Regions from separate parts of the Vibrio sp. 11986-1-5 genome, predicted to be linked through region 1. Evidence: predicted binding sites of a transcription regulator. Region 1 holds the regulator's gene; each other region holds the start of a gene.
What was found. Region 1 encodes CRP, which controls carbon source genes, mostly activating them, when cyclic AMP is high. Its sites were predicted from a motif close to TGTGANNNNNNTCACA; they were not measured.

Region 1 (7,968 bases):
AAAGCCCAATTAACCGAAGTGATTGCTAATCAGGCCACAGCAAAAAGTGCCCTTGAGCAAGTAGAAAGTGATTGGATGGCCGAGCAAGAACATCTTGAGCAACTGGAACAGGAATTTCATCAATCATGATACCAACACACGCGCATTCATCATTAACGTTAGAAGGCTTATGGCAATTTAGCCTTGACTATTATGCGGTTAATGAAGTGAAAGAAGCGTGCTTGTGTCTGCAAAACCAGTTTCAGGGGAATGTTAATTTACTCTTGCTGCTCAAATGGTTAGACGAACAACAACTCAGCATTAACGATTCAGAATGGCCACGCTTATTGGCGTGTTTAAATCATTCAGAAAGCTTAGTTCACTCTTTTCGTGAGTTGCGCCGTAAACTAAAGTCTCACCTATCAGAAACACTATACCGTGAAGCGCTACAGTTTGAATTACGGTTAGAAAAACAGCAGCAAGCAGAGCTGATCGCCTGCGTACAGGGGTTCCGATTATCCCCGACCAAAGACCTAGCGTTGACTGAGCGCTACTGTCGACAACTTGGCGCTGAGCATTTGATCTCTCTGTTCTCTACCTCGGTAAAACCAACATGATGATCATAAAGAATTGAGGTTTTTTATGTCGCCGTTTACTGCCGCGAATGGATTAACCAACCCACATTTACAAACTCTGCTACCGCGCTTAATTCGTCGAGCGGCTTGCTTTACGCCGGTTTGGCAAACTTTAACCACGCCAGATAACGATTTTCTTGATTTAGCATGGAGTGAGCCAGCTACCCCCGGTGTCGATAAGCCCATTTTTGTCTTATTTCACGGTTTAGAAGGCAGTTTTTATAGCCCTTATGCGAATGGTTTAATGGATGCGTTTGCTCGACATGGTTGGCTATCGGTGATGATGCATTTTCGAGGCTGCAGCGGAAAACCCAACCGCTTAGCTCGAGCTTACCATTCGGGTGAAACAGAAGACGCGCGTTTCGTACTTGAATACCTACGAGCACAATTCCCTCAGCGCACCATTATTGCGACTGGAGTCTCTTTAGGCGGTAATATGCTGGTCAACTATTTGGCGCGCTATCGGGATGATCCTATTGTCGATGCAGCCACCATCATTTCCGCACCACTGGATTTAGCAGCGTGTTCGCAACGTATTGAACAGGGCTTTTCAAAAATTTATCGCCGTTATTTACTCTCATCATTAAAAAATAATGCGTTAAAAAAAGCGCCATTGCTGCAAGATGAGCTAGGTTTAACCACGCAATGCATTCGTCAAGTAAGCAAGCTCTACCAATTTGATGATTTGATCACCGCACCGCTACACGGTTTTAAAGATGCTCAAGAATACTATCAACAATGCTCAGGCCTGATGAAATTAGGCGCGATTACTATCCCTACGCTGATCATTCATGCTGCCGATGATCCGTTTATGACTGAAGCAGTGATCCCGCGCGGCCCTTTAAACCCAGAGATTAACTACCAATTATTTGAACACGGTGGCCATGTTGGTTTTTTAACTGGCAGCTTAGGTCAACCTAGGTTCTGGCTTGAGCAGGCTTTGCCGAGTTACTACGTTGATTGGCGACAGAGATAAAAATTAGCGTCCTATTGCAGCGAAACATCGTAAAACAGAGATTATCAGTTCATAAAATCATGAGGTATTTATGATCGTTCCTTGGCAACATATCGCCAGTGACACTCTAGACAATTTAATTCGTGAGTTTGTCTTACGCGAAGGCACTGACTACGGTGAAAGTGAAATCAGCTTACAAGACAAAATCGATCAAGTCATCGCTCAACTGCGCAGTGGGCAAGCGATGATCGTCTATTCTGAGTTACACGAAACGATCGATATCAAAAGTACCGCACGCTGACGGCAAAAATCGGCGTTTTCTGCTGCGTTTTTTCCATGATATAGTGAAACCAGCCATGGGCTTTGCCCCTCAAGGATCAACAGACAAGGTATGTCATGTCAGCAAAACATCCCATTATTGCGGTCACCGGTTCATCAGGCGCTGGTACAACGACCACATCAGAAGCTTTCCGTAAAATGTTCAATATGATGAACATTAAACCCGCTTGGGTGGAAGGTGATAGCTTCCACCGCTTCACTCGTCCAGAAATGGATATTGAAATTCGTAAAGCAAGAGAACAAGGTCGACATATTAGCTACTTCGGTCCGCAAGCGAATGACTTCCCTGCTCTGCAAGATTTTTTCCGCCAATATGGCAAAACGGGCGCAGGACAAATCCGTCGTTATCTGCATACCTTTGACGAGGCCGTCCCCTATAATCAGATGCCCGGCACCTTCACACCTTGGCAGCAACTGCCTGATGATACCAATGTCTTATTTTATGAAGGCTTACATGGCGGTGTGGTCGACGGTGACATTAATGTCGCGCAACATGTCGATTTTTTAATTGGCATGGTTCCAATTGTCAATTTGGAATGGATCCAAAAATACGTGCGCGATACTCGTGATCGCGGCCATTCTCGTGAAGCAGTCATGGATTCTATCGTTCGCTCAATGGACGATTATCTGAATTACATTACCCCTCAGTTTTCGCGTACTCACATTAACTTTCAACGAGTGCCTACGGTCGACACCTCAAATCCTCTCAATGCGAAAGGCATCCCGAGTTTAGATGAAAGCTTTGTGGTGATCCGTTTACGCGGGATAAAGAATGTCGATTATCCCTATTTACTGGCAATGATTGATGGCTCGTTTATGTCGCGTCACAACACGATTGTGGTTCCTGGCGGCAAAATGGGCTTTGCTATGGAACTTATCGTGCAACCCTTACTCCAGCAATTAATTGAATCCGGAAAAATTGGTTGAGATTGCCTTATCTTGACCTGATGAGTAAGAAATTCGCATAATCGGTCAGGCTACGGTCTTATTAACACGATTACTTTTCATACCGTGATCATGTGCACGTTTTTGCGTAAAATATCCATGGTTTGATACGATTAAAATCAAGAAATCGCGTTCGAAAAAGGATACTATTCCTTACCGAACACAAGATAGCTTGCAGCCATTAGGAAGTCCTCTTATTCTAGTTAATCCATTAAGGCTTCGCTAAAATATACGGACAGCAGCGAGCGTACCCTGCAGAGGAAGTGAGATATTATGGTTCTAGGTAAACCTCAAACCGACCCAACACTAGAGTGGTTCCTTTCACATTGTCATATTCATAAGTACCCTTCAAAAAGCACGCTGATCCATGCGGGCGAAAAAGCGGAAACCTTGTACTACATTGTTAAAGGTTCTGTTGCGGTACTGATTAAAGACGAAGAAGGTAAAGAGATGATTCTTTCTTACCTTAACCAAGGTGATTTCATCGGCGAGCTTGGTCTGTTCGAAGAAGATCAAGAGCGTACCGCTTGGGTTCGAGCTAAATCCCCTTGTGAAGTCGCGGAAATTTCTTTTAAGAAGTTCCGTCAATTGATTCAAGTTAACCCCGATATCCTGATGCGTCTATCAGGGCAAATGGCTCGTCGCCTACAAGTGACCAGCCAAAAAGTCGGTGATTTGGCGTTCCTTGATGTGACTGGTCGTATTGCACAAACTCTACTAAACCTAGCAAAACAACCCGATGCAATGACTCACCCTGATGGGATGCAAATCAAAATCACTCGTCAAGAAATTGGTCAAATCGTTGGTTGTTCTCGTGAAACCGTTGGTCGGATTCTGAAAATGCTTGAAGAGCAAAATCTGATATCCGCACACGGTAAAACCATCGTGGTCTACGGCACTCGTTAACCTCTGGTTTAACATGCTTAAAGCCTGAATAAGCTACTTTAGTTCACCTAAAGTAGCTTTTTTGTTGTTCATTGTTGGCTACCCATTCCGTTTTTTACTAACGAAGATCGGTGCTTTCAAAGATTTTATCTGCTGAAGCTGCCACAAAGCCGCTATACAATTGACCGTTCGCCATTGGATAACGTTTAGCGAACTCATAAAAACCACCGGGGATCACTTCAACACCGTCGTTAAACGAGACTGGCACCTTATCAGCCATGGTCGAGGACTGTTCTAGTAACACTTCTGGTGTGCCCTTCACTTCACCGCCATTTTCATTGATAGTAAAGCCCGCCTGACGCAGATGATCATTGACCGCTTTCACTTCATTAAATGCCTTGAGCTGATTAACACTCACCGTAAAGTGATTGGCACCATAACCATGGGCGGCTAACCACGCCGCATACTCGCTTTCTTTGGCTAAGATTTGATAATCCACAAACGAGAGATCCCATAGACGGCCAGCATAAAGAAAGTCGACATCATCAAGGCGAGTCGTCTCGACTTGAGCCACTAACTTAGCCACGATCGATTGTAACTCTGCTGAGCACTCTTCGACCTTTAATTCACTAATAAATACCTTAGGTTGCTTAGGATCAGGATGCTCATAATGCTTCGCCACCAGCTTTTTGCTTTCAAACAGATAATCACCACAAGCAACGTAGCCTAAGGCCAGAAACGGCTTGGCCAAAGTCTCTATACCCAGTGGTGCTATATTAAAGGTTCGTAAAGCAATGTGGTCATTGATCAGTGCTTCGTCTTCCTGGAGCAAATGATGGACTTTTTCTGCCGCAGGGCAAAGACGCTGAATATAGTCATTCCATAAACATTGAAAAAGCGCACTTGGCGTCATGACGCCTCCTTGTCAGTGGGTGGATAACGCCTCTCGCGATAGAGACGTTATAGGTTAAACATTATCGACACGCTTTAGCTGTGTTGACGATTTAAGGCAAAACAACCCCTGGTGATAGTGTCGCGGGTAATTCTGTCGTTTGCCCTTCCATCGACGCCATTGGGTAAGCACAGTAATCCGCGGCGTAAAACGCGCTGGGACGCAAGTTACCTGACGCACCCGGCCCACCAAAGGGAGCATCGCCACTGGCTCCGGTAAGTTGACGGTTACGGTTAACGATGCCAGCGCGAATATGATCAATAAAATATCGCCACTCTTGATCGTCGGTCGACACTAACCCTGCTGATAGACCAAAGCGCGTATTATTAGCCAGCGCTACAGCTTGAGGCAGTGTTTGATAACGAATGACTTGCAATAATGGGCCGAAATATTCTTCATCAGGTAAATCATTAATCGCAGTGACATCAATAATCCCTGGTGTGACGAACGCCGCTTGTTGAGCCTTCGCTGTTAATAAACATTTTCCGCCTAACGCTTGTAAATTCGCTTGTGCCGTCAAAATAAACTCAGCGGCGGCACGTGAAATCTGTGGCCCCATAAAGGGGGCAGGATCAGCAAAAGGCTGATCAATGCGCAGCCGCTCGGTCGCTTTTAGCAGTTTATCGAGCAGCTGATCGCCTTTTTCCCCTTCAGGTAAATAAAGGCGACGAGCACAAGTACAGCGTTGTCCTGCACTAATAAACGCTGACTGAATAATGGTGTATACCGCCGCATCAATATCGCCATAATGCTCAGAAATCACCATCGGATTATTGCCGCCCATCTCCAGTGCTAACATTTTATCGGGTTGACCGGCAAACTGACGATGTAAGAGGTGACCAGTATTGGCACTACCAGTAAAGAGCAAGCCATCAATATTTTTTGATTGCGCGAGCGCAATGCCCGTTTCTTTCGCACCTTGCACTAGGTTAAGCACACCATCGGGCAATCCCGCCGCTTGCCACAATTGCATCGCTAGCTCACCAGTCCATGGGGTTTGCTCAGAAGGTTTAAACACCACTGTATTACCAGCCAGTAAAGCAGGAACAATGTGTCCATTGGGCAAATGAGCAGGAAAATTATACGGACCAAATACCGCCATTACGCCAAGAGGACGATGCCGCAATACAATCGTATTGCCTGCCACCTCACGTTGCTGCTGCCCAGTACGCTCATGATAAGCACGAATAGAAATCGCAATTTTACCAGCCATCGCCGCCGCTTCGGTGCGCGTTTCCCATAGCGGTTTGCCGGTTTCTTTGGCAATCACTTCTGCAATTTTTTCACTGTTGGCTTTGACCTGCTCAGCAAACGCCAACACTATTTGTTCACGCTCAGCAAATGGCCGATTTTTCCATGCGATGAATGCTTGGCGAGCCGCGCTGATCGCTTGTTCAACTTGCTCTGCCGTGGCGCTATTGCCTTGCCAAATCACTTGATCATCGTAAGGGCTGATTGAACTCAACGCATCGCCTTGTCCAGCAATCCATTGACCTGCTATCCACTGAGTCATTTTATCTTCCTTCTCTAAACTATTGAGCCAAAATTCTTAACCAATCCCCTTGGTCAACTTGTAATGCTTGAGCCACTTCGGGAGTAATCAATACCGTTTCTCGTTCAGGGTTATAGGCCGCTTTTTCAGCGGTAGCACGAAAATGAGTAAATGAGGTATTGCACATTAAATACTGTTGAGCACTGGAGTGACGGGCGACTTCCACTCTTGCTCGAACCGAATTACGTACCGATTCAATATTACGGACATCACATTCAACGGCTGGGCCAGCATCAAAAATATCGACGTAATTGCGACAAGTAAATCCTTCGTCTTCCAATAGCTTGAGGGCTGGACGAGTATTCTCGTGCACTTGGCCAATCACCGCTTGGGCTTCAGGACTGAGTAAATTGATATAAATCGGCAACTTGGGCATTAAGTCGGCAATAAAACCTTTTTTACCGATCCCAGTTAAATAGTCAGCCAAGGTAAAATCGATCGAAAAGAAATGCTCTTGCAGCCACTGCCAAAAGGGAGAATTACCGTCCGCATCAGAGACGCCTCGCATTTCAGCAAAGATGGTTTTAGAGAAACGTTCTGGATGCTCCGCCATCATTAAAAAACGACTCTTCGACATTAAGCGGCCATTTAAACCTTGGCGAAAGTGCTCTCGCAAAAATAAGCTGCAAATTTCTGAGCATCCGGTGTAGTTGTTACCAAAGGTGAGTAATTTGACGACATTGTTGACCCCAAGCTTATGTGAGGCATGGACAATGGTACTAATATGATAAGAATAAAAAGGGCGATCCCAACCAACCGCCGCTTCAATACCCGTTGTACCGGCAACCTCTCCGGTTACACTGTCTACACCGACCATTAAATAACCTTCATCCCCTGGTTGCGTCACGGACGGTTTGGCAAAGCTGTATTCTGAGTGTTCAATACGATTGGTGAGGAGTTCTTGATTAACGGGCAGTGACGTAAAGCCATGACCCGATTCAATGGCACAGTCATGAAGTGCCGGATAGTCAGACGTTGCAATAGGGCGAATAACTAGCATCAATATTCCCTCCAGATGCATAGCACTAGGCCAGTTTGGCCTAGCGAAGACAGCAAACACCCGCCGCTATCCATGGTGGGTGTGAATAGCAGAAAGACTACACGAGTGTTGCGATCGCTTGCTCGAGTTTAGCCAATCCTTGTTCGATTTCTTGTTGAGTGATCAATAATGAAGGCGTCATACGGATCACGTTCGGTCCCGCCACCAACAGCATTAATCCTTGCTCTCCAGCCGCTAATAAAATGTCTCGAGAACGGCCTTGCCACTGCTCATTCAGTGCTGCGCCAAGCAGTAAACCTTGACCACGAATTTCAGAAAACACATGGTACTTATCATTGATTTTGGTTAATCCCTCGCGAAACCAAGCTTCACGTTGCTTCACACCCGCTAAGGTTTCTGGTTGACTAACAATATCAACGACGGCCAGACCAACAGCGCACGCTAACGGGTTACCGCCATACGTTGAACCGTGGGTACCGACTTTCATATGCTCGGCAAGCTTATTAGTGGTTAACATCGCACCAATCGGGAAGCCGCCACCTAATGATTTCGCCGTACTTAAGATATCTGGCGTGACACCTAAGCCTTGGTAAGCATAAAAATGCCCCGTACGCCCATTACCGGTTTGAACTTCATCAAAAATCAGTAGCGCATTATGCTTATCACACAGTTCACGCACCGCCTGAACAAATTCTGGCGTTGGTGAAATAATACCGCCTTCACCTT
Region 2 (7,968 bases), on a different contig from region 1:
CAAAAATAGCCATGATGGACAAGTAGTGCATCAGCTTGACGTTCAATCGCTTGTTCAATTAACGCTTTCGAGGCCGTAACACCCGTGATGATTTTTTTTATTTCCGCTTTACCTTCGACTTGCAAGCCGTTAGGGCAGTAATCTTTCACTAATTGTGGAGACAAGGTCTCATTTAACAACGCTTCTAACTGTAAGTTGTTCATATTTTGTTCCATTAAACTATTGTTATGACGTGTTTATAACAATTTCAGGCTAGAATGTCGAAAACGGAATGGTAACCGTAGATGGTGCTCACGATGGATATAAAACAGCTTATGCAATGGGTGGTAACCACTCCTCCAATCTTTCAAGGGGCAGAGCCAATAGTCTCTAAAGTTCCTTTTATTCAACCGTCTTATCAGCAATGGCCAACTTATCAAGGTAATCAGCGACTAGGATTTATTTATCAATTTTTATGTCAACAATTATTCACCGCGACTCCTCGCTATAATGCCGTATCAGAAGAGATTCAGCTTAATCAACAAGGCACAACTCTAGGCTCGATAGATTTTATTGCCAAAAACCGCAAAACAGAACAATACGAACATTGGGAAGTAGCCATCAAGTTCTACCTACTTCATCAAGAGAAATGGTATGGCCCCAACGCTGAAGATAGGCTAGATCTCAAACTCAACCACATGCTCAACCATCAACTCCCTTTGTCCAGCAATGCTGTTTTTTGTCAGCAATATCCATTATGGGCCAATGCTCGCCCCCATTTGTTGATGCAAGGCCGCCTATATACCAACCCATTCCAGCCAGAACCCATTCCAACGGAATGTTTAGGGTATCCACTCAATCCTTCTCAAATTCAAGGTCATTGGTGTTATCAACATCAACAGTCATTGATTGACGAGCCTTTATATCGATTAGAGAAACCACAATGGTTAACCGGCCGAGATAAACAAAGCCCACGCTATCAAGGCGAAGAATTAGGTTTTGTGCACTGCCAAAGCCAGTCAGGAATATTTTGGTTTATTATGCCTGACGAATGGCCATCAATGACGTGATACAAAACAGGCCATGAACATCCATTCATGGCCTGTTTTTTACTCAACCAATCTCATCATCTGATTCGTTATAGTCCCGCATTTTTAAAGACTTGATTGACAATCTCTTGCGCTTCTTGCTCTATCTGTTTTAAATGTTCCTCGCCTTTAAAACTCTCACAATAGATTTTATAAATATCTTCTGTCCCTGATGGGCGTGCAGCAAACCAACCATGATCAGTCGTCACTTTTAACCCACCAATCGCTGCGCCGTTGCCAGGAGCATGGGTTAAACGAGCAGTAATCACATCTCCGGCTAAAGTTTGTGCCGTGACCATCTCAGCAGAAAGCTGGCTCAAGATAGCTTTTTGTGGTCCATTGGCTACGGCTTGAATGCGGCTGTAGTGCGATTCACCATGCTTCGCCGCCAATTGATCGTAATATTGCTGAGGATTTTTACCAGTTACCGCGGTTATCTCCGCAGCAAGTAAGCACAGAATAATACCATCTTTATCTGTTGACCAAGCGGTCCCATCTTGACGCAAGAACGACGCACCGGCGCTCTCTTCTCCACCAAAACCAAAATGGCCGCTGTATAGCCCATCCACGAACCACTTAAAACCAACAGGTACTTCACACAATTCACGTCCTAAATCAGCCACGACTTTATCGATCATGGCACTCGAAACCAGCGTTTTCCCCACCGCGACTTCTGATTTCCACGCAGAGCGATGTCGATAGAGGTAATCGATACAAACGGCTAGGAAATGGTTAGGATTCATTAAACCCTGTGGGGTAACAATACCATGACGATCATAATCAGGGTCATTACCAAACGCTAAATCGTATTGGTCTTTCAGTGCTAATAAGCCAGCCATCGCATAGGGAGATGAGCAATCCATACGCACTACGCCGTCTTTATCCAGTGACATAAACTGGAACGTAGGATCAATCGCTTCACTAACTAACGTTAAATCTAAATCGTACGTTTGAGCAATTTGTCGCCAATAATCAATTCCGCTGCCACCTAATGGGTCGACCCCCATCTTCAGTTTGGCTTTCTGAATCGCGGCCATATCGACAACATTCACTAAGTCGTCAACATAAGGTTTCACTAAATCAATCTGCTTCAATAAAGGTGACTGTTTCGCTTCAACAATAGCCACGCGTTTCACCCCGCGCAAACCATCGGCAATTAGCTGATTAGCTCGGTTTTCAATCGCTTTGGTAAGCTCACCTTCCGCGGGTCCACCATGGGTAGGATTGTATTTGATACCGCCATCTTGAGGTGGATTGTGTGATGGAGTAATAACAATACCATCCGCTTTATCAGCATGTTGTTGGTTATAGGTCAAGATGGCATGAGAGATACCCGGCGTTGGCGTATAACCATTATCCTGTTGAATAATGACTTCCACCTGATTGGCAATGAGCACTTCGAGCACACTACTTAAGGCAGGTTCAGATAAAGCATGCGTATCTTTACCGACAAAAATAGGCCCGGTTGTATCCAATTCTGTACGTAGATCAACGATCGCTTGCGCGATAGCTAAAATATGATGTTCATTGAACGTGAATTTATCAGCCGACCCTCTATGGCCGGAAGTACCAAATTCAACCTTATGCTGCGGATTACTCGCATCGGGTTGAAACAGGTAGTAATGAGAAACTAAAGCCGGAATATTATGTAAATCTTGTTGTTGTGCTTTTTGTCCTGCACGAGGGTGCATAGCCATAATGACATCCTTTTAAAAATAATAATCAATAAAAAACCTCATAATACGCATTTTTATATGCCCAGTATGAGGTTCTAGTCAGACTTTTAACGGCTGATCGTGTCACTTCAGATAGATAGGGTGACTTTTTCAATGATATCTGCTGGAAAATTCATTTTCAGCATCACTTGCTCGACCATTTGCTGTTTACGGCTGGTGTTGTTATTGGTAATTACCCATAACGGCGTATTTGGAATCGCTTTTGGTTTTGTCGTTTGGCCGTTCGCCAGTAAGGTCGCTTCGTTATCAGCAAAGTAAACTCGCTTGCGTCCCTTAACGATCATGGCATCTGAGAAGCTCGCTGGATCGATACGATAGAGTGTGGATAGAACTAACATAAAACGATCAACGGCTTTTTTCAGTGCAGAAAATTCATCTGAAATCAGTAACTCGCGCATCGCCTTAACACTATCAACTTTTGTCTCTTGAGCCGCATCTTTACTGACCACTAACCCTTTAGGAGCAGTGATAGCCGGTGTAGCCGCAAGACTCTGACTATCAACCTTCAATAAGCGACGTAAAATATCGGAAGCGCTCTCACCAATGTGTAGGGTTTGACTGGCAATATAACGGTATAGATCTTCATCAACCTCAATTGTTTTCATTCGCTTTTCACAATCTCTATGTTTAAACTCTGGGGGATTATAGCGAGATCTTTACCGATACTCTACGTTAAACCCATTACTAATAAGATAAAATGTCAGCACTGCTTAATTACAAACTCGAAGGTGAGGGTCACACCGTCGTTCTGATCCATGGTTTATTTGGTAATTTAGACAATTTAGGGCTACTCGCAAGAGATCTGAAACACGATCATCAAGTGCTGAGTATTGACCTACGTAACCATGGACAATCGTTTCACTCTTCAGAACATAACTACGCCCTAATGGCGCGAGATGTCGATCAACTGCTTACCAAATTGTCGATAACTCAAGCCACCGTTATTGGTCATTCAATGGGCGGTAAAGTTGCGATGAAATTAGCCGATCTAGCACCAGAAACGGTTCAACAGTTGGTGATATTAGACATGGCCCCCGTCGCCTATACCGTACATCGTCACCAACAAGTACTTGATGGGCTCGATGCGGTGTTAGAACAAAAACCGTCCTCTCGTAGTGAAGTGATGACCTTGTTAGCTCAGCATATCGATGAGGAAGGCGTCCGCCAATTTTTAGGGAAATCACTGGTCAACCAAGATAGTGTTATGACTTGGCGATTTAACGTACCAGCCATTAAGGCTAACTATTGGAATATTCTTGGCTGGGAACCAATTGCCAGTAACTCAACCCCGACATTATTTATTAAAGGGGCCGATTCAAATTACTTAATGGCAGAACATCAACCCGCCATCCAGCAACAATTTAGCCGAGCAAAAGCACACGTTATCGCTAATACTGGCCACTGGTTACATGCTGAAAAACCAGCAGAAGTACTCCGTGCGATTCGTAAATTTATCCTCTAAATCGCTTAATCCATAACAAGTTAAGGGAAATTTGAAAGTCAATAGGTGGATTAACTTTAACAAATAACAGTGGTATAGTTCGCGCAAGCAGATTGATTTAAAGGTAAAGACTTTATGGCAAGTGTAGGTATCTTTTTTGGTAGCGATACAGGTAACACCGAAGCTATTGCAAAAATGATTCAAAAACAACTCGGTAAACAACTGGTTCACGTACAAGATATCGCGAAAAGTAGTAAAGAAGATATTGATAACTTTGATCTTTTATTGCTTGGTATTCCCACTTGGTACTATGGTGAAGCGCAGTGTGATTGGGATGACTTTTTCCCAGAACTAGAAGCGATTGATTTTTCAACTAAACTCGTGGCTATTTTTGGTTGTGGTGACCAAGAAGACTACGCTGAGTATTTCTGTGATGCTATGGGTACGGTTAGAGATATCATTCAAGCCAAAGGTGCAACGATTGTTGGCCATTGGCCGACGGAAGGTTATGAGTTTGAAGCCTCTAAAGCCCTAGTTGATGACAGCCACTTTGTCGGTTTATGTATTGACGAAGACCGTCAACCTGAACTTACTGAGCAGCGAGTGACCGCTTGGGTTCAACAAGTATATGAAGAAATGTGCTTAGCTGAGCTAGAAGACTAAAAAGAACCGCCCTAATTTGGGCGGTTCTTTTTAACACAAACTCTTTATGAATGATTGGATCTATTTACCACAATAGCTGGCCTAAAAACGGCGCAATCAGTACCGTCACCATCCCAGCTATCATCATCACGACACTCGATACCACGCCTTCTGCATTACCCATTTGATACGCTTTCGCAGTCCCTGCACCATGGGCAGAAGCCCCTAAACTCGCACCACGCCCAAATCGAGAACGAATCGATAAGAAGGTTAATAGACTTTCACCCACGGCCATGCCAATAACTCCAGTGAGAACGACAAACAGTGCCGTTAAGTCACTTTCACCACCAATGGCGCGCGTTGCTTCCACAGCAAAAGGCGTCGTTATTGAGCGCATCGCCAAGCTACGCTGCAGTAACTCTGGTAATTCAAACCAGCGAGCCAGCAAGACCGTACTGCTTACAGCAACAATCACTGACACAACCACACCAACCGACAATGACAACCAATGACGACGAATTAAGACTCGATTATCGTACACAGGAATCGCAAAGGCGACGGTGGCCGGTCCAAGTAGCCATAATAACCAACGAGACTCTTCCATATAGGATGGATAAGGAATATCCATACCAATAACAATCAGTACCAAAAGGAGTGGAGCTAATAATAAAGGCATTAAAAAAATCGTTCGCTTACGCTGATAAAGCATTTTACAGACGTAATACAGAGCTAAAGTCAGTACCAAACACGTCATACCGAGTAATGAAATCGAGTGCAACATTATTAGGCTCCCGCTAACTTATTACTTTTTCGACGCGCTAATTTAAGCTCGAGACGGTACAATCTATCGACTACCCACGCGGTAATCGCAATCACTAAAACCGTACTCAGTACTAACACTAAAATAATTCTCCCCCCCTGCTCTCGAACCAGCGGCTGATAATTAACCACAGCAACTACTGCTGGAACAAAAAACAGTAACATTTCCGCTAAAAGCCAAGCAGCCCCTCGTCGTAGCCATTCAACGTTGACTATTTTACTGAAGACCAAAGCAAGCAATAACAGCATCCCCGTTAGATTGGCAGGGAGCGGTAAATGAAAATAATCAACCAAGCGATCTGCTATTAACCATATCAGGCCTAACGCGGCAATTTGCCCAACGGTCAGCAAAACGGTTCTGAGTTTTTTCATGGCATCATTCGCTCATAATGTGAAATTAATCACATTATAGAGAGCGTTAAAATTTTCATAAAATGAATTTTTATTATAAAAATTATGCCAATATAGAATAAATCCACCATCAGAGCCTCAGTTATGGATATCAAAGCCCTACGTTATTTTGTGGAACTCATCAATCAACAAAGTTTTACTCGTGCATCAGAGAAGCTTTTTGTTACCCAACCAACGATCAGTAAAATGATCCGTAGTCTTGAGCAAGAAATTGGTCAACCATTACTCCATCGCCAAGGTCATCGCTTTTGGTTAACCGATGCCGGACACATTGTATATTTACGAGCACAAGAAATTTTGGCTCACTTTACTCAACTAGAAGCCGAACTGATCGATCTAAATCAACTCCAAGGGGGGCAACTGCGTTTAGGTATTCCCCCGATGGTTGGCCATCTTTATGCAGGGTTGATCCGGCAATACCGGCAAATCTATCCAGCGGTGGAAATGACGATAGTCGAGTATGGCGGAAGGAAAATAGAACAAGCCGTACTTGATGGAGAGTTGGATGTCGCTATTACTATGTTATCGCGTCATGCAGAACAACATCTCAGCACCTTAGTACTAGACAGTTACCCAATTTACGCAGTATTACCGCAAACCATGCCTTGGTCTGCCATGGCAAAGATCGATTGGTCATCACTCAAAGAAGAACCTTTTTATCTTTATACAGAAGACTTTACCTTAAGCGATTATGTTGATCAGCAATGTCTAACACACGGATTTACACCACAAATTGCGGCGCGAAGTAGCCAATGGGATTTTCTCGTTGCGCTTGTAAAAAGTGGCATCGGAGTCGCCTTTTTACCCGAGCCACTCTGTTTAAGAATCCAAAATGAAGGGGTACTGATTAAACCACTAACCCCAAGTATTGACTGGACATTGAGTGCTATCTGGCATAGTGAACGTTACCTTTCTCGCACCGCAGAAGCTTGGATACAACTTTGTCGCACTCATCCATCGTCTCGATGAACGCGATTACGCAGCATTATCTGTTTGATAATCTCCGTCTTGACGGTACTTAGGTTTTTTACGGACATACAGTTTGCGATGTACTTCAGACACAACTTCACCTTGTTTATCTTTGACATGAATAATAAACTCAGGAAAACATTTATCACCATTCGCCGTCGCAACCAATATCGCGTCCAGTTGAGCTTGAGAAATCAAAAACTCAGCGTATAAATCGCTGTGCCCAGGTTTAATAAAGTTAATGCTCGCCTCTTTATCCCAAACATAATATTGACGACCTAAAATTCCCATCAGCATCAATGAATATACAGGATCCGTTAAAGAGAAGATGCTGCCACCATATTGGGAACGATTGGCATTTTTGTTCCACCAACGAAGCTTTAAACGTAATCTAGCCTCGCGGAAGTCTTCACTGATTGACTCGATTTTTATCCCAGATCCCCAAAAAGGTGGCCAACTATTTAATGCCCACTTCACAATATTGGGTTTATACAACTTCTCAAGTGTTTTATTCATGCTATCCGTGCCTTAGACTCTATCTCATCTTCACTGATCGTGATGCTCGATGAGCATCTAACTCAATGAAGCTACACACAAGTTAATGTTGCATAATTGTAACTGGTCAGATCAGATTTCTCCGTGATGAAACTCGATTTTGTGGTAATTACAGTAACCCTTTGAAGTTCGTGGTTTATTGTTTTAATCGAGTGGCCTATAATGTGGAACAACATTGACCTCTGTTTACGACTGCAGATCATCAACGGGAAAGTATATGTCAGACAATAACCAAGCGCTAAAGGATGCCGGTCTTAAAGTAACCCTTCCACGGCTAAAGATTTTAGAAGTATTACAGCAGCCTGAGTGCCAACATATTAGTGCTGAG
Region 3 (7,968 bases), on a different contig from region 1:
ATATCAACTCTTAGTTGATTTACGCGAGTTACTTTATCTTTGTCGTCAACATCGTCAAGCTACCCATCATGAGCTGATGTTTGGTCAAGATCGTCAACAAGAGATTCATTCTCTTCAATCCACTATCGATCAGACTTTAAATCATTTGATTGCCCATGCTCATTTTGATAACAAACCTCTGTATCGTATTTTCCAAGCTAAGTTAACCGCCATTCGCCATGAATGGCCTGACTATAGTGTGGCAAGAAACCAAGTCGCTCACGGCAAAGCGATTCGTCATTGTCTATTTTTAATTGATGAAATCGTCCTTGCTTGGTTAGCTGAATCGCATCGAGACGACCTGAGTGATGAATATCATATGAATTGGCAACAAGTCATCGATAGCATGGATTCACTGACTCAGTTACGTTTGTGTATTGAAGAAATGGGGAGTCAAGAGGGACGGCTTCGTCTTCGTCATTACAGTGAGCTCATGCGACGAAAACTGAGTCAACTCGCGCTGATCAGTCCTTTATCGATAGCCTCACCAGCCTGCTCCGAAGCCATGCACCAACTGAGTGAGATCCATGATAATCCGCATTTAGAGCTCGATGCGAAGCAGTTTTATCAACTGACTTCTGAATTATCGCTAACGATCGCTCAAGTGTACGACCAAATGCTGTCCGAAGTGACTGAAAGCCTATACTTACCGTTACCACAACTCGCGCTGGCTTAAAACTCTGCACCGAGACCTAACATTCAAATAGCAAAAGCGCCACGATTGTGGCGCTTTTTAATACTAACTCAATCAATGATAGCGATTATTTAAGCATCTTACGCGCTGCTTCAACCACCACTTTAATTGAACGAGCTTCGGTCTCTTTTAAGGTGGCGTGATCTGGGATCTCTTTTTGAGTACGGTTAATAATAACGCCCGCTACACAGCCTGCTTTTAAACCAGAGCTAGCACACATGGTTAATAGCGTCGCAGATTCCATCTCAAAGTTCAGCACGCCCATCTCTTGCCACTCTTTCATTGAACCTTGAAAACGGCTAACAACACGACCGGTGAATGTGTCATAACGCTCTTGACCTGGGTAGAACGTATCACTTGATGCCGTTACCCCCATGTGAACGGTAGCGCCGCTCTCTTCTGCGGCTTCTTTCATCGCGGTTGCTACTGCAAAATCCGGTACCGCAGGGAACTCCATCGGTGCAAAGTGTAGGCTAGCGCCATCAAGACGTACTGAGCCAGTGGTAACAATCATGTCGCCGACGTTGACGTGTGGTTGAATTGCACCAGTGGTACCAACACGTAAGAAAGAGCGCACACCTAATTGAGCGAGCTCTTCTACCGCAATCGACGTTGATGGACCACCGATACCCGTTGAACAAACCACAACGGATTGACCATCTAACTCAGCGCGATAGAGCGTGTACTCACGATGACTAGCAAGAAAAACAGGATTTTCCATTAATTCAGCGATTTTTTGTACACGTGCAGGATCACCTGGGATAATCGCCAACGTAGCACCATTTAGATCGGCTTGGGTCACTCCTAGGTGAAAGACAGCTTGAGACATAAGTTACTCCTTGATTGCGGCTTGTTCAGCTCATCATTAATTTCGGGTACCACGTGACTCTATCCCAGTCCACAACAACATTTAGTGACAAACATCACAACTACGCTAGCAATAAAAACCAACATTTCAAAGAAAAACGGTTTGCATCACAAAAATGAGCAATTCAAATGCAACTCCACACTATTCGCTCGTGATTCAACTCAAATGACTTTAATCCCTATGGCTCACTCTAATCCGCTACTGATGGCTTAAAGCGTAGTAAACGCAAAGCATTTAGAGTAACCAACGCCGTCGCACCACTATCAGCCAATACTGCCATCCATAATCCCGTGATACCAAGTAAACTGGTCACCAACAAAATGGCTTTTAAACCTAAGGCTACTGTCACATTTTGCCGAATATTATTCAGTGTAGCGCGAGATAATTCGACCATTCCTGCCAACTCAATGAGTCGATTATGGGTTAATGCTGCGTCCGCCGTCTCTAACGCCACATCGGTACCGCTGCCCATCGCAATACCGATACTGGCCTGCTTCATCGCAGGAGCATCATTAATGCCATCCCCCACCATTGCAACCGGTTGAAGCTGTGATAATTGCTCGACCACTTGCACTTTATCCTCAGGCAATAAACTGGCTTGAAAATCCATACCGAGCTTATCGGCGATAGCTGCGGCACTGCGTGGGTTATCCCCAGTCAACATGATGCTGTTAATGCCGATTTTTTTCAGTTGTGCAATCGCGGCTTGCGCCTCATCACGTAATGTATCTTGCCAAGCAATAACGCCTATCGGTTGCTTATTTTGCAAAGCAACAGCGACCGTTTTCCCTTGCGCTTCGAGTTGCTCAATCGATTCAGTGACAGCGGCACTAACCACCACATCGAGCTGAGTTGGCGACAACAGTGAATAGCGTTGACCAGCAACCAAGCCTGTGATACCGCGCCCGGATAAGGCTTGTTGCTCAGATGCTGAGGGGATAACATAACCTTGAGCTTGCACTTTATCTACTAACGAAGTGGCTAAAGGATGGCTAGAGCCTTGCTCAATAGCCGCTACTGCAGCTAACCATTGAGATGACGGCAGCTCCGTTAAGCTGATCATATCCGTTACCTGTGGCTTTCCTTGCGTTAGCGTTCCGGTTTTATCAAACACCATCATGGTCACTCGGCCAAGCTGCTCAAGTGCCGCTCCCCCTTTGATTAAAGCACCGCGTCTTGCTGCCGCCGCTAAGCCAGAGGTAATCGCCGCAGGGGTTGAAATCACTAACGCACACGGACAAGCAATGAGTAATAACGCCAGTCCACGGTAGGTCCAGGTTTCCCATGGCTGAGCAAACATTAATGGTGGAATGAGCACAACCAATAAAGCAATCAGCATCATCAGCGGGGTATACCAACGGCTAAATCGATCTAAAAACCGCTCCAAAGGCGCTTTACGAGATTCAGCTTGCTCAATAAGGTGTAAAATACGGTCAATGGCATTTTGTCCCGGTAATGAAGTGATCTGCACTTGGATCAAACGATCAACCACTACAGAGCCCGCAGCGAGCGTGTCACCAACTTGCTTTTCAACCGGAATCGATTCTCCGGTTAATGCACTTTCATCAATGCTCGCCGCTTGATCCATCAACTGCCCATCAGCAGGTAAACGCCCGCCAGGAGCAACCTCAACGTGATCACCAGGTTGCAGATCTTGCACATCAACTAACACGCGCTGGCCGTGTTCTATTTTCGTCGCTTGATCAGGCACCAGCGCCATCAGCGCTTGAACTCCTGAACGCGCTCGTGCAGCCGCAATGCCTTCTAAGCGCTCGCCAACCAAAAACAGTAATAACACCATCGCCGCTTCTGCCGTCTCACCAAGATACAAAGCGCCCAGTGCGGCGACAGTCATTAACGTTTCAATCGCAAACGGCGTACCTGACTTTGCCAATTGCCAAGCTTTACGCCCAATCGGAACCAAGCCTAACAAACAGGTTAGTGTAAATATCCACTGCGCTAACTCGCTCGACCACTGAGTCATTAGAGCAGCGACTAGCATCGCTGAACTGATCAAAACCAGACGTCGATTGTCTGCTTGTGTTAACCACGTTCGAGGGGATGAGTGAGAAGATGCGACTTTAGAGGTCGAGTGCTGGATCTGAAAACCAGCACGACTAACGGCTTGTTCAACCGCCGCAACCGTTGCTTGCTGATTAAACTGCACCACCAACTTTTCTGTCGCAAACAGAACCTGGGCAGTGACAATATCTGGAATTTTCTGTAACGCCGTTTCTATTTTCCGCGCACACGATGGGCAATCCATCCCCACCACTTGCCAACTGCGTTGGAACTTAGCAACCGAGTCATGCAAATTGTCCGCAGCACTGCGCGTGTTTTTATCTTCAGTTGGTTGAGCGCAGCAAGCAACCTCAGGTTGCACTTGATGGGTGGTTGACGCTGCAGAACAACAAGACGCCTGACTATGAGTGGCATGAGAACCATGAGTGACACCGCACCCTGAATGCTTAACAGACATCAATCAATCTCCTAATTTGATGATGTGTTGAGCTTACACCTTGGAGCTAACTCCAAGGTCAAGTGTTTTTTGCGCATTTAACTATAGGCTCTTGAGCTAAGTTCAAAAAGAGAGAGCGAGTCTCTACAAAACCTTTATCCCACCCTATAAGCCAATGTTCTCACTTTAGTTGTTTAGCGATTAAACTGGGTGTTTAAAACTGGTGGCGAGGTTTTTACCGATCGCTAACAGTACATTACGACGGGTAATGATACCCACTAACTTTCCTTGCTCTATCACCGGATAGACTTTCGGCTTACCGACTTTCATCATATCAGCCAGTTCGATGATTGACGTCTCCGGAGAAACCGACAGCACTTCTTGATGCATGCAGTCACTTACCGTATGAGAGTCATGGCAGAAGTAACTGGCTTTAACTAATTTATCGAGCAAATCTTGTTCAGAAAGAAAGCCGATCACTCTCTTTTGATCATCAATCACTGGCCCACCAAGATGTTCAGAACCACTTACGCGCTCTAAAGCCGCACTGAGTGACATCTCAGGACTAAAGGTCACCGCTTTGACGGTCATGTAATCTCTTACTTTGAGTGAATCCATTACTATCTCCTTGGCGTTCTTAACCATCGCTATGCCATGAGCACATCTCTGAGCTTAGTGATGGCTATCCCATAATGATTAAATAGACAAACAAGTCCTTAATGACACTCCGAGTCAATTAAGGTGCCTATAGTAAGTGTTGACTAATTTCTTGATTTTACTAGAGAGGAAGACGATTTTTTTGTAACAAAGCGAACGTTTTAAGCGAGATATTAAGGCCGAGCCGTTTTAGAGAGGGTACGCCCCGAGTCAGCCAAACAAAAAGCTGGCTCGGGATTTTGATTTACCAACGTTTAGCCGCCTGATGATCGGATTCGCGCGATTCTATCCAGCGTTCAGAGTGTGTGGTGCGTTCTTTCTTCCAAAACGGGGCTTGAGTTTTTAAGCTATCCATAATGAATTCACAAGCAGCAAAACTCGCACCGCGATGGGCACTCGCAACGCCAACAAACACAATTTGCGCACCAACATCCAAATCACCAATCCGATGAATGATACGAACGTGTTGTAAGGGCCAGCGCTGTTGGGCTTGATCACACAGATGACTGAGCGCTTTTTCAGTCATTCCTGGGTAATGTTCAAGACGTAAGCCGATCACATCATCACCGAGGTTGAGATCACGAACTTTACCGACAAATGTGACAACTGCGCCAGCAGCACTATCTTGCGCTAACACCGCATACTCATCGGCCAATGAAAAATCAGCCGTTTGTACAGAAACTCTGCTATCCATCGGTCTCACCCGCCAGTAACTGGTGGAAAAAAGGCCACTTCATCACCCGACTGCAAAGGATGAGTCATAGCCACAATGGTATGATTAACAGCAACCAGTAACTTATCCGCATCTAACGCTAGTGACCACTTATCGCCTTGCAGCACAAGATGCTGTCTAAGAGACTCAACGGTTGCAAAATTGGCTGGCATCTCGACCCGATCACAGCCAACCAACTCTCGAGTCTGTGCAAAAAAAACAACGTTAATCATAGCGTAGCCTTAAAATGCCCGGACTTACCTCCGGTTTTTTCTAATAAACGCACCTGTTCAATGACCATGTCTTTTTGTACCGCTTTACACATATCATAAATAGTCAAAGCGGCAACAGATGCTGCCGTTAACGCTTCCATCTCAACACCAGTTTTCCCTGCTAGCTTACACACGGATTCAATTCGTACACAACTTTCAGCTTCGATAGCTTGTAAATGAACTTCCACTTTAGAAAGCAACAACGGGTGGCAAAGAGGAATTAAATCCCACGTTTTTTTAGCGGCTTGAATACCAGCAATCCGTGCGGTAGCAAACACATCGCCTTTGTGATGCTGCCCAGAAATAATTAACTGCAATGTTTCTGGTGCCATACGAATATAAGCTTCTGCACGTGCTTCACGCACACTATCGAGTTTGGCCGATACATCGACCATATTCGCTTCACCGTTGGCATTAATATGGCTAAATTCAGTCATGTTTTTCTGTTACCCAGCGAGATGAGGCATAAAGTTACATGGACGATGGCTCGCATCTAATTGCTGCTGGATAATTTTCGTCCATCCCGTACGGCAAGCCCCCGTCGAACCCGGCATAGCGAATATCACCGTGTGATTGGCAAATCCCGCTAAGGCTCGTGACTGAATCGTTGAAGTACCAATTTCTTCATACGATACCATTCTAAACAGCTCACCAAAGCCCTCGACCTCTTTATCAAAAAGTGGTTTCAATGCTTCAGGAGTACTATCGCGAGCGGTAAAGCCTGTACCACCAGTAATTAAGATGGCTTGAATCGCCTCATCAGCAATCCACTGTGACACGATGGCACGAATTTTATATTTATCATCGATCACAATTTGCTTATCCGCCAATAGATGCCCCGCAGCTTGCAATTGCTCAGCTAAATAGCCACCAGAGGTATCGTTTTCTTGCGTACGTGTATCGGATACGGTTAGTACCGCAATGTTAGCGGGTTGAAATTTACTTTCTGCATGCCCCATGTCATCACCTTATCTTTTTCATTGTCTGTCCCCAAAAGGCTAGCCACCAATGGATGCCAAATGGGGAGTTATACCTGTATTACCGTCATGTAAAAAATGACTAACAGACTTATGTTGTAACTGGGTTTGAATACGTTCAATTAATGCTGATTGCTGGCTATCTTCTTGTAATAGATCACGTAATGAGAGACCTTGCTCACCAAAAAGACAAAGATGCAGCTTACCTAACGCAGAGATGCGTAACCGATTACAGCTATGGCAAAAATCTTTCTCGTAAGGCATGATCAACCCTACTTCGCCTTGATAATCAGGATGCCAATAAACCTGAGCTGGCCCATCGTGGTGCGCTCTTACTTTTAGTAACCAGCCATCGGCAATCAGTTGATTGCGCAGGGCGACACCAGAAAGATGATGACGAGCAAATAAATCATCCATCTCCCCTGTCTGCATCAGTTCAATAAAACGCAGTTGGATTGGTCGATGTTTAATCCACGCCAAAAATTGAGGCATGGTGTGCGCATTAAGATCTTTCATCAATACGACATTAACTTTCACTTGCGCAAAACCAGCCTCAAAAGCTCGCTCGATTCCCTGCATGACTTGATAAAAACGATTTTCACCGGTGATCTGCTGAAACATCCTCGGGTCTAAACTATCGACACTCACATTAATATCGGTCAATCCCGCCTGCTTCCAAGCCATAACATGATCAGCCATCCGGTAGCCATTGGTGGTGGTGGCAACTTTATCTATCCCATGCTGCTCAGCGACCGTCTGAATAATGTCGGTAAAATCTTTGCGTAAACTCGGTTCTCCCCCAGTAATTCTCACTTTAGAGGTTCCACAACAGGCAAACGCCTTCACCACGCGTTGAATCTCAGGCAGAGTTAAAAAAGCAGAGTTTTTGGTTCCCGAGGGTCGGTACCCCTCTGGTAAACAGTAGGTACACTTAAAATTGCAGACATCAGTCACAGACAGACGTAAATAGTAAAATTTACGCTGATATTTATCTTCGAATGGTTGCGCCACGGAACACCTTTCCAAATACGGGAGGCAAAAAAGTTTCCCACTTTGCCCTTGTGGATCAATTCCACTGGCTTAAATGACTTATCTTCAAAAACGTTGCGCTTAAGAAAACTTAGTGCAGATAAGCTCGGAGTTATGGCAACAATAAGCGTACGATCGACGCTTATCGGTTGCAGCGAACGGATAAAATACTTAAATATTGTGTGTGTTTCCAGCTTCTACTGAAAAAAAACGGTTTTGATGCATAAATTACCACAAAATGAGTACCATCCGCTTGAGCATT

Region 2: the regulator CRP is predicted to act here: its motif matches at 6,096-6,111, upstream of AACS00_RS03890 (CidA/LrgA family protein).
Region 3: the regulator CRP is predicted to act here: its motif matches at 1,752-1,767, upstream of udp (uridine phosphorylase).

Annotation. Positions count from the first base shown of each region.
Region 1 covers NZ_CAWNVW010000051.1:96,902-104,869, forward strand. The annotation lists gene AACS00_RS13460 (ABC transporter ATP-binding protein) at 1-129, shown strand, start outside; gene AACS00_RS13465 (TIGR02444 family protein) at 126-596, shown strand; gene AACS00_RS13470 (hydrolase) at 622-1,590, shown strand; gene AACS00_RS13475 (YheU family protein) at 1,661-1,870, shown strand; gene AACS00_RS13480 (phosphoribulokinase) at 1,966-2,835, shown strand; gene crp (cAMP-activated global transcriptional regulator CRP) at 3,127-3,759, shown strand; gene AACS00_RS13490 (DUF1338 domain-containing protein) at 3,857-4,651, opposite strand; gene astD (succinylglutamate-semialdehyde dehydrogenase) at 4,743-6,203, opposite strand; gene astA (arginine N-succinyltransferase) at 6,223-7,242, opposite strand; gene AACS00_RS13505 (aspartate aminotransferase family protein) at 7,340-7,968, opposite strand, start outside.
Region 2 covers NZ_CAWNVW010000011.1:191,036-199,003, reverse strand. The annotation lists gene AACS00_RS03925 (Nif3-like dinuclear metal center hexameric protein) at 1-203, opposite strand, end outside; gene AACS00_RS03920 (DUF1853 family protein) at 297-1,049, shown strand; gene pgm (phosphoglucomutase (alpha-D-glucose-1,6-bisphosphate-dependent)) at 1,118-2,764, opposite strand; gene seqA (replication initiation negative regulator SeqA) at 2,872-3,408, opposite strand; gene AACS00_RS03905 (alpha/beta fold hydrolase) at 3,501-4,265, shown strand; gene fldA (flavodoxin FldA) at 4,380-4,907, shown strand; gene AACS00_RS03895 (LrgB family protein) at 4,972-5,667, opposite strand; gene AACS00_RS03890 (CidA/LrgA family protein) at 5,670-6,077, opposite strand; gene AACS00_RS03885 (LysR family transcriptional regulator) at 6,201-7,085, shown strand; gene AACS00_RS03880 (DUF4442 domain-containing protein) at 7,092-7,601, opposite strand; gene fcrX (ferric iron uptake transcriptional regulator FcrX) at 7,858-7,968, shown strand, end outside.
Region 3 covers NZ_CAWNVW010000011.1:299,847-307,814, reverse strand. The annotation lists gene AACS00_RS04415 (hypothetical protein) at 1-715, shown strand, start outside; gene udp (uridine phosphorylase) at 801-1,562, opposite strand; gene AACS00_RS04405 (zinc/cadmium/mercury/lead-transporting ATPase) at 1,792-4,080, opposite strand; gene AACS00_RS04400 (CBS domain-containing protein) at 4,261-4,677, opposite strand; gene moaE (molybdopterin synthase catalytic subunit MoaE) at 4,961-5,410, opposite strand; gene moaD (molybdopterin synthase sulfur carrier subunit) at 5,416-5,661, opposite strand; gene moaC (cyclic pyranopterin monophosphate synthase MoaC) at 5,658-6,137, opposite strand; gene moaB (molybdenum cofactor biosynthesis protein B) at 6,147-6,659, opposite strand; gene moaA (GTP 3',8-cyclase MoaA) at 6,699-7,688, opposite strand; molybdenum cofactor riboswitch at 7,677-7,830, opposite strand.